Regions from separate parts of the Sphingobium xenophagum genome, predicted to be linked through region 2. Evidence: riboswitches for the same ligand, from Rfam matches in the RefSeq annotation. Region 2 holds a riboswitch; the other holds the start of a gene.
The links. Region 2 has a riboswitch for fluoride ahead of crcB (fluoride efflux transporter CrcB). Riboswitches for the same ligand answer to the same signal wherever they lie in the genome.
Positions count from the first base shown of each region.

Region 1: it holds a riboswitch for fluoride, as region 2 does, so the genes downstream of both, crcB (fluoride efflux transporter CrcB) here and crcB (fluoride efflux transporter CrcB) in region 2, are expected to answer to the same signal.

Region 1 covers NZ_CP022749.1:126,812-130,834, reverse strand. Annotated here, with positions in the region: partial or broken gene CJD35_RS21420 (acetyl-CoA C-acyltransferase) at 1-4, opposite strand, end outside; gene CJD35_RS21415 (chaperone modulator CbpM) at 212-550, opposite strand; gene CJD35_RS21410 (DnaJ C-terminal domain-containing protein) at 547-1,440, opposite strand; partial or broken gene crcB (fluoride efflux transporter CrcB) at 1,626-2,003, opposite strand; fluoride riboswitch at 2,024-2,099, opposite strand; gene CJD35_RS21400 (PaaI family thioesterase) at 2,219-2,737, opposite strand; gene CJD35_RS23280 (hypothetical protein) at 2,755-3,462, opposite strand; gene CJD35_RS23275 (winged helix-turn-helix domain-containing protein) at 3,507-3,902, opposite strand; gene CJD35_RS21390 (hypothetical protein) at 3,882-4,023, shown strand, end outside.
Region 2 covers NZ_CP022747.1:44,503-48,525, forward strand. Annotated here, with positions in the region: gene CJD35_RS23170 (hypothetical protein) at 1-399, shown strand, start outside; gene CJD35_RS18280 (PaaI family thioesterase) at 417-935, shown strand; fluoride riboswitch at 1,055-1,130, shown strand; partial or broken gene crcB (fluoride efflux transporter CrcB) at 1,151-1,528, shown strand; gene CJD35_RS18290 (DnaJ C-terminal domain-containing protein) at 1,714-2,607, shown strand; gene CJD35_RS18295 (chaperone modulator CbpM) at 2,604-2,942, shown strand; partial or broken gene CJD35_RS18300 (acetyl-CoA C-acyltransferase) at 3,150-3,317, shown strand; gene CJD35_RS18305 (hypothetical protein) at 3,393-3,641, opposite strand; gene CJD35_RS18310 (catalase family protein) at 3,902-4,023, opposite strand, start outside.

The DNA of each region.
Region 1 (4,023 bases), on a different replicon from region 2:
TCCCTTTTGTGACCACGCGATTTGTCGCTGATGCTCCACGACACGCCGAATTGTATCGCGGTGCGGTCCTGTCCTTTTAACAGGCGTTCCACAGTCTTCCCCGCTCTTTCCGCCGACTTTCCCACTGCGCGCGAGCCAGGCGCGTCACCGGCGTGCCTTTGGCGATAATCCCCATCTTGGTCGCGCCTATTGGCGGGCGGCGACTGGCCAACTAAAGCCGGCGCTTGCCCAAACGATAGTAGCGCTGGCGGAGGCGGCTCCCACGCCGGGTCACCCTGCCCCGCCCGGCAGGTTCTGCTCGCTGCATGGTCTCGAGCGCGCGGCGCAGGCCATGGACCTGGTCGAGCAGGTGGAGAACGATCTCGATACCCTCGTCGTTGATCCCGAAATCGCCTTCCAACTGATGAATGAGCCGTGCTCTGGCGGCATCCATCTCCGAGAGCTGCAACGTGCCGGGGTGCTCGGCGACCAGCCATTCGCGCTCGATCCAGGTCGTCAGAACCTGCCGTGCGATACCCGTGCGCTGCACGAAGTCGTCCAGGTCGATCATCGGCTTGCCTCCCGCGGATTATGTGCCCTGCCCGCCTCCCAGTTTTTCACAAAGGCTTCGAGCTCCGGATCGGTCGGCTTGGGCAGTACGATCTTCAGCCTGACCAGTTCGTCGCCGCGGCCGCCGCCTGCGCGCGGGGCCCCCTGCCCCTTCAGGCGCAATGTGCTGCCGCTGTTCGAACCGGCCGGCACTGTCATCGACACCTGACCCGTCGGTGTCGCGACCTGGATCTTGCCGCCAAGTACCGCTTCGCTCAGCGAGATCGGAACCTCGAGAACGAGATCATCGCCTTCTCGCGCAAATCGCGGATCGGGCAGAACCTCGAGCATGATATAGGCGTCACCGGGGCCGCCGCTGCCAAAGCCCATCCCGCCCTTGCCCTTGAGGCGCAATGTCTGGCCATCGACGATCCCGGCGGGAATCTTGACGTCGAGCGTACCACCGCCCGGCAGGGTCAGTCGCTGTTCGCCGCCCGTGATCGCCTGCGCCAAGGTCAGACCCAGGCGGAACTGGAGATCCTCGCCGCGCCGATTGGGCTGCGCTCTCCCACGTTGCCGGAACAAGTCGGCGAACAGGTCCTCGTCGAAATCCGCAAAGCCGCCGCTGTTGGCATATCGGCCGTAATCATTGCTGGCATAGTCCCGGTAATAGCCCTGCGGCGGTCGCTCGGCGCCGGTCTCGTCGATCTCGCCGGCGTCGAAGCGACGCCGCTTTTCGGGATCGCGAAGGAGATCATAGGCTCCCGCGACGGCTTTGAACTTGTCTTCAGCCGTCCGGTCGCCAGGATTGAGATCGGGATGGAGGGTCTTGGCGAGCTTTCGGTAGGCCTTCTGAATTTCATCCGCCGAGGCTGTCGGCGATACCCCCAAGACCTCATAAGGACTGCTCAACGTGGTGCCCTCGCTCCTGTATCATTGGCCCAGCGCGGCATAGCCGCGCTCATCCAATTTTGTTGCGGTCGGGACAAAAACAAGATTTCGGTCGGGGCTGGCTGCACGATTTTCTTCTGGCTCCGTCCCGCCGTCAGGGCCGCCGGCAAATGAGCGCTGACACTCAGTCTAACCTCTAATCTGCATCAACCGAAGCGGCGAGCCGCCACCAGGACAACGGCCAGAACCGCGAACGACAGGACGAGACTGCTAAGGACGTAGCCTATCGCTGCCGCCTGTTAGCCGCGTTCCCAGAGACTGTACGCGTCAAGGCTGAACGTCGACCAGGTGGTGAAGCCGCCGATGAGGCCGGTGGTCAGGAAGACCCGCAGCTCATGGTTGGTCCCCGAACGCATCGAAAGCACTACGATGACCAACCCCATCAGCGCTGAGCCGAAGACATTTATGGCCAGGGTTCCAGAGGGAAAGCTCGGTCCGAGCAGTCGAAGCGATACAAGACCTACGAGATGGCGTAGCGCGCCACCTATCCCTGAACCCACGAACACGATGAAGAACAAACGCATGATTCCTCCTTCGCCAGATGGTGCCGGTAGGAATCATCGTCCCTTGCGAGGGCGGTTCGGCGATGTGCCAGGCAGGAATCCATTGCCTTCCGCAACATTTAGCGGGCGATATATGTGATCAATAATTGCCGAAACGACGCGGCCGGCGGCGCCTGGCCGAGCCTCCGGTCGGCCCGGGGATAAGGAGCAGCCGCCAAGTGGCGGGGACACTGCGACTATGGCTGCGCGTATCCAACCGTTGCTTGCGCCACCAGGCGATCCTCGCGCCCCTGCCAGATCCGCACGTCGATCGTTGATAGCCTGCGCCCGAGTTTGAGCAGCCGGGCATCGGCATGGATCGCCTCGAACTGGCAGGCCCGCAAGAAAGAGATCGAAAGGTTATGTGTTACTGCCATAGGTTCAGGACCATAATGGGCGGCAATCGCAGCATACGCCGCAATGTCGGCCAGCGCCATCAACGAAGGGCCTGATACGATCCCTCCAGGCCGCGCCATCGCCGCAGTCGGCTCGAGCAGCATCCGGACACGCCCCGGAGCGATCTCCACGAGCGAACCTAAATTGGCGCGCGCTTCGAGCGGAAAGGCGGCGTCGAGAAACGCATTGAGGCCGTCAAAATCCAGGCGCGGTTCGGGAAGATCATTGTTCATGTCGACCGCTCTTATCGCAGGAAACCTGTTCTGATAACCGAAAGGAAAATCAAGCCGATCAGGCCTATCTACCTCTTCGCTGCCCATACCCGGGCTGGCGGGCCCTAACCCAACCGAGGCGCGCTGCCTCTGCCGCTCGTGACCAGGCCGGACGACGCCGCCGAGCGGCCTTCAGGCCTGTCCAAATCACGGCGCGCGAGCTTCATGGCAACGACCACGCCCGCCGCGAACAGCGCGCCCTCAACGAACGCAGAGGCCGCCTCGGCCACCGGACCAAGACCTTGCTCGCCGAACAGGCCGCCGATCTGCGCAAGGCCGATCCGCGATTGCGGGAATGTCTGGACGAGTTGCTCGAAACTCCCGGCCATGAGATGTCCGCCAAGAAGAACGACAACGCTGCCCGCCGCACCGCCGCAAAGCGCCGCGCGCGCTGCCACAGAGCGAAGGGAACGATCAGAGCGGCCCATGCCGGACAAAGTAGCACCAAGGCCTACCCCAGCCCCCAGGAAAAGCCCCTCGAGCCCGCCCGTAATCCCTGTCGGTGACTGGCCGAACAGGAGATTGAACGCGTCGATCCCAAGCAACTTCACGACGCCGCCGACGATCATTCCGCCGACTGCGCCGCCAAGAGTAAGCCATGGGCGTTTGCCTGCGGCCTCGGCTATGGCGATCCCCAGGCTGACGCTCGCGCCGCCCACGAAAGCCACCGCCAAGGTGAGCCAGAGCAACACGAAGACGGAGGACGCGGCGCCGCCTCCGCCTGGCAGTGGCGGCGTCGCGGCGACAAACCCATAGGCGAGCCCGCCGATCAATCCGGCGCCCCCAGCACCCAGCGTTCCGGCTCCCGCCATCATCGCTACGCGGCGGAGCGCCGAGGGCGCGGCCGACGGGTGAAGCGTGTGGGGGCCGAGTCTTCGGCCGGGGCAGAGCCTTCGCGCCAGTTGACCTCGGCAATGAAGCGGTAGCCATGCTTGGGTACCGTCTCGATGAAATGCGGACGGCTCGCATCGTCACCCAGACGCTGGCGAAGGAGCCGGATGCATTGGGTCAGCGCCTCGTCGGTGACAGGCACATCTTTCCAGACTTCCCCCAGAAAACGGTCCTTGCCGACGAGCGACCCGGCATTGCGCACGAGAAGCGCCAGTGCGTCGAGATAGCGAGCGTTGAGCTCGACCGGAACGCCGTCACGCAGCAAGGGCCGATCCTCGGGATCGAGGACGAACTGGCCGAAATGATATCCGCGCGGCGGCACTTTTCAGCAAAACCTCATATGCTTCTCATGACGCTCATCGGTCTTTCCGGGACCCTGATGATCTGGGCAAATCTCGCGGTCGGCATGATCGGCTCGGAAGACAGTCCCTTCAACCTCCTCT
Region 2 (4,023 bases):
GGGGCTGGGGTAGGCCTTGGTGCTACTTTGTCCGGCATGGGCCGCTCTGATCGTTCCCTTCGCTCTGTGGCAGCGCGCGCGGCGCTTTGCGGCGGTGCGGCGGGCAGCGTTGTCGTTCTTCTTGGCGGACATCTCATGGCCGGGAGTTTCGAGCAACTCGTCCAGACATTCCCGCAATCGCGGATCGGCCTTGCGCAGATCGGCGGCCTGTTCGGCGAGCAAGGTCTTGGTCCGGTGGCCGAGGCGGCCTCTGCGTTCGTTGAGGGCGCGCTGTTCGCGGCGGGCGTGGTCGTTGCCATGAAGCTCGCGCGCCGTGATTTGGACAGGCCTGAAGGCCGCTCGGCGGCGTCGTCCGGCCTGGTCACGAGCGGCAGAGGCAGCGCGCCTCGGTTGGGTTAGGGCCCGCCAGCCCGGGTATGGGCAGCGAAGAGGTAGATAGGCCTGATCGGCTTGATTTTCCTTTCGGTTATCAGAACAGGTTTCCTGCGATAAGAGCGGTCGACATGAACAATGATCTTCCCGAACCGCGCCTGGATTTTGACGGCCTCAATGCGTTTCTCGACGCCGCCTTTCCGCTCGAAGCGCGCGCCAATTTAGGTTCGCTCGTGGAGATCGCTCCGGGGCGTGTCCGGATGCTGCTCGAGCCGACTGCGGCGATGGCGCGGCCTGGAGGGATCGTATCAGGCCCTTCGTTGATGGCGCTGGCCGACATTGCGGCGTATGCTGCGATTGCCGCCCATTATGGTCCTGAACCTATGGCAGTAACACATAACCTTTCGATCTCTTTCTTGCGGGCCTGCCAGTTCGAGGCGATCCATGCCGATGCCCGGCTGCTCAAACTCGGGCGCAGGCTATCAACGATCGACGTGCGGATCTGGCAGGGGCGCGAGGATCGCCTGGTGGCGCAAGCAACGGTTGGATACGCGCAGCCATAGTCGCAGTGTCCCCGCCACTTGGCGGCTGCTCCTTATCCCCGGGCCGACCGGAGGCTCGGCCAGGCGCCGCCGGCCGCGTCGTTTCGGCAATTATTGATCACATATATCGCCCGCTAAATGTTGCGGAAGGCAATGGATTCCTGCCTGGCACATCGCCGAACCGCCCTCGCAAGGGACGATGATTCCTACCGGCACCATCTGGCGAAGGAGGAATCATGCGTTTGTTCTTCATCGTGTTCGTGGGTTCAGGGATAGGTGGCGCGCTACGCCATCTCGTAGGTCTTGTATCGCTTCGACTGCTCGGACCGAGCTTTCCCTCTGGAACCCTGGCCATAAATGTCTTCGGCTCAGCGCTGATGGGGTTGGTCATCGTAGTGCTTTCGATGCGTTCGGGGACCAACCATGAGCTGCGGGTCTTCCTGACCACCGGCCTCATCGGCGGCTTCACCACCTGGTCGACGTTCAGCCTTGACGCGTACAGTCTCTGGGAACGCGGCTAACAGGCGGCAGCGATAGGCTACGTCCTTAGCAGTCTCGTCCTGTCGTTCGCGGTTCTGGCCGTTGTCCTGGTGGCGGCTCGCCGCTTCGGTTGATGCAGATTAGAGGTTAGACTGAGTGTCAGCGCTCATTTGCCGGCGGCCCTGACGGCGGGACGGAGCCAGAAGAAAATCGTGCAGCCAGCCCCGACCGAAATCTTGTTTTTGTCCCGACCGCAACAAAATTGGATGAGCGCGGCTATGCCGCGCTGGGCCAATGATACAGGAGCGAGGGCACCACGTTGAGCAGTCCTTATGAGGTCTTGGGGGTATCGCCGACAGCCTCGGCGGATGAAATTCAGAAGGCCTACCGAAAGCTCGCCAAGACCCTCCATCCCGATCTCAATCCTGGCGACCGGACGGCTGAAGACAAGTTCAAAGCCGTCGCGGGAGCCTATGATCTCCTTCGCGATCCCGAAAAGCGGCGTCGCTTCGACGCCGGCGAGATCGACGAGACCGGCGCCGAGCGACCGCCGCAGGGCTATTACCGGGACTATGCCAGCAATGATTACGGCCGATATGCCAACAGCGGCGGCTTTGCGGATTTCGACGAGGACCTGTTCGCCGACTTGTTCCGGCAACGTGGGAGAGCGCAGCCCAATCGGCGCGGCGAGGATCTCCAGTTCCGCCTGGGTCTGACCTTGGCGCAGGCGATCACGGGCGGCGAACAGCGACTGACCCTGCCGGGCGGTGGTACGCTCGACGTCAAGATTCCCGCCGGGATCGTCGATGGCCAGACATTGCGCCTCAAGGGCAAGGGCGGGATGGGCTTTGGCAGCGGCGGCCCCGGTGACGCCTATATCATGCTCGAGGTTCTGCCCGATCCGCGATTTGCGCGAGAAGGCGATGATCTCGTTCTCGAGGTTCCGATCTCGCTGAGCGAAGCGGTACTTGGCGGCAAGATCCAGGTCGCGACACCGACGGGTCAGGTGTCGATGACAGTGCCGGCCGGTTCGAACAGCGGCAGCACATTGCGCCTGAAGGGGCAGGGGGCCCCGCGCGCAGGCGGCGGCCGCGGCGACGAACTGGTCAGGCTGAAGATCGTACTGCCCAAGCCGACCGATCCGGAGCTCGAAGCCTTTGTGAAAAACTGGGAGGCGGGCAGGGCACATAATCCGCGGGAGGCAAGCCGATGATCGACCTGGACGACTTCGTGCAGCGCACGGGTATCGCACGGCAGGTTCTGACGACCTGGATCGAGCGCGAATGGCTGGTCGCCGAGCACCCCGGCACGTTGCAGCTCTCGGAGATGGATGCCGCCAGAGCACGGCTCATTCATCAGTTGGAAGGCGATTTCGGGATCAACGACGAGGGTATCGAGATCGTTCTCCACCTGCTCGACCAGGTCCATGGCCTGCGCCGCGCGCTCGAGACCATGCAGCGAGCAGAACCTGCCGGGCGGGGCAGGGTGACCCGGCGTGGGAGCCGCCTCCGCCAGCGCTACTATCGTTTGGGCAAGCGCCGGCTTTAGTTGGCCAGTCGCCGCCCGCCAATAGGCGCGACCAAGATGGGGATTATCGCCAAAGGCACGCCGGTGACGCGCCTGGCTCGCGCGCAGTGGGAAAGTCGGCGGAAAGAGCGGGGAAGACTGTGGAACGCCTGTTAAAAGGACAGGACCGCACCGCGATACAATTCGGCGTGTCGTGGAGCATCAGCGACAAATCGCGTGGTCACAAAAGGGATCGGTCTTGGCCATCCGGTGGGCGCAACCGGAGCCATGTTGACAGTGAAGGCGCTCTACGAGTTGAGCCGCACCGGCGGCCGCTACGCCCTCGTGACCATGTGCATCGGCGGCGGGCAAGGGATCGCGATGATCATCGAGCGGCTTGGCCCAAGGCTTTCGTGATCCGCCCGCTCGGTGGCCATTCTATTTGGCAGCGGCAGGTTAGGCTTTGATGCAAAGGCCGGCGCGCTTCCCCTCCTAGGCGGAACCGCCCGGAGGGATGGCGTCTTGCGCGCTGGCGTCAGCCTCCGCGGCGCCGGCCTTTGCACCTTCTTCGGCGGCTTCGGCCACCGACTTTTCGAACATCTTCTTGAGCACCCAGCCCACCGCGAAAGTGACGGTTGCGGTGACCACTGCCCGTGCCGCGGTTTCCTCGAGCGACCGGATGAATTTCCGACGCCGGCTCGGGGCCGTGGCGCGTTCGATGATACTGTCAGCTGCTTTCATGTCCTGCCTCGCGTGATCCTTCGGTCGTGGAACGCGCTAGGCCCGGCTGCGCTCCCGGCGCCTATGGATCATGCGCAATAAAATGACGTCGAGGAGACGCCAGTAGCCCTCGTCAGCAGGAGGGGCCCGGGTGCTTGGAATGTCGCGCCGGTTGCCGACGCTACTTGCCGGCGAGCAAGGATTGGTCGAGACGCGCGTCATCCGGAGGATTTTCGCGTCCGATCATCTCGATGGCGTCACGGGCTATGACACTGCCGCGATCAGGCAGATGGCTCGTGAATCGGACAGCGGTTGTACGCGGAGCGGTAATTGGCCGACATCGGATACGCGCTGCGCCGGACGCGATTGATGACGCCGAGTGGCTGGTGAGCGGCAAGGCCAT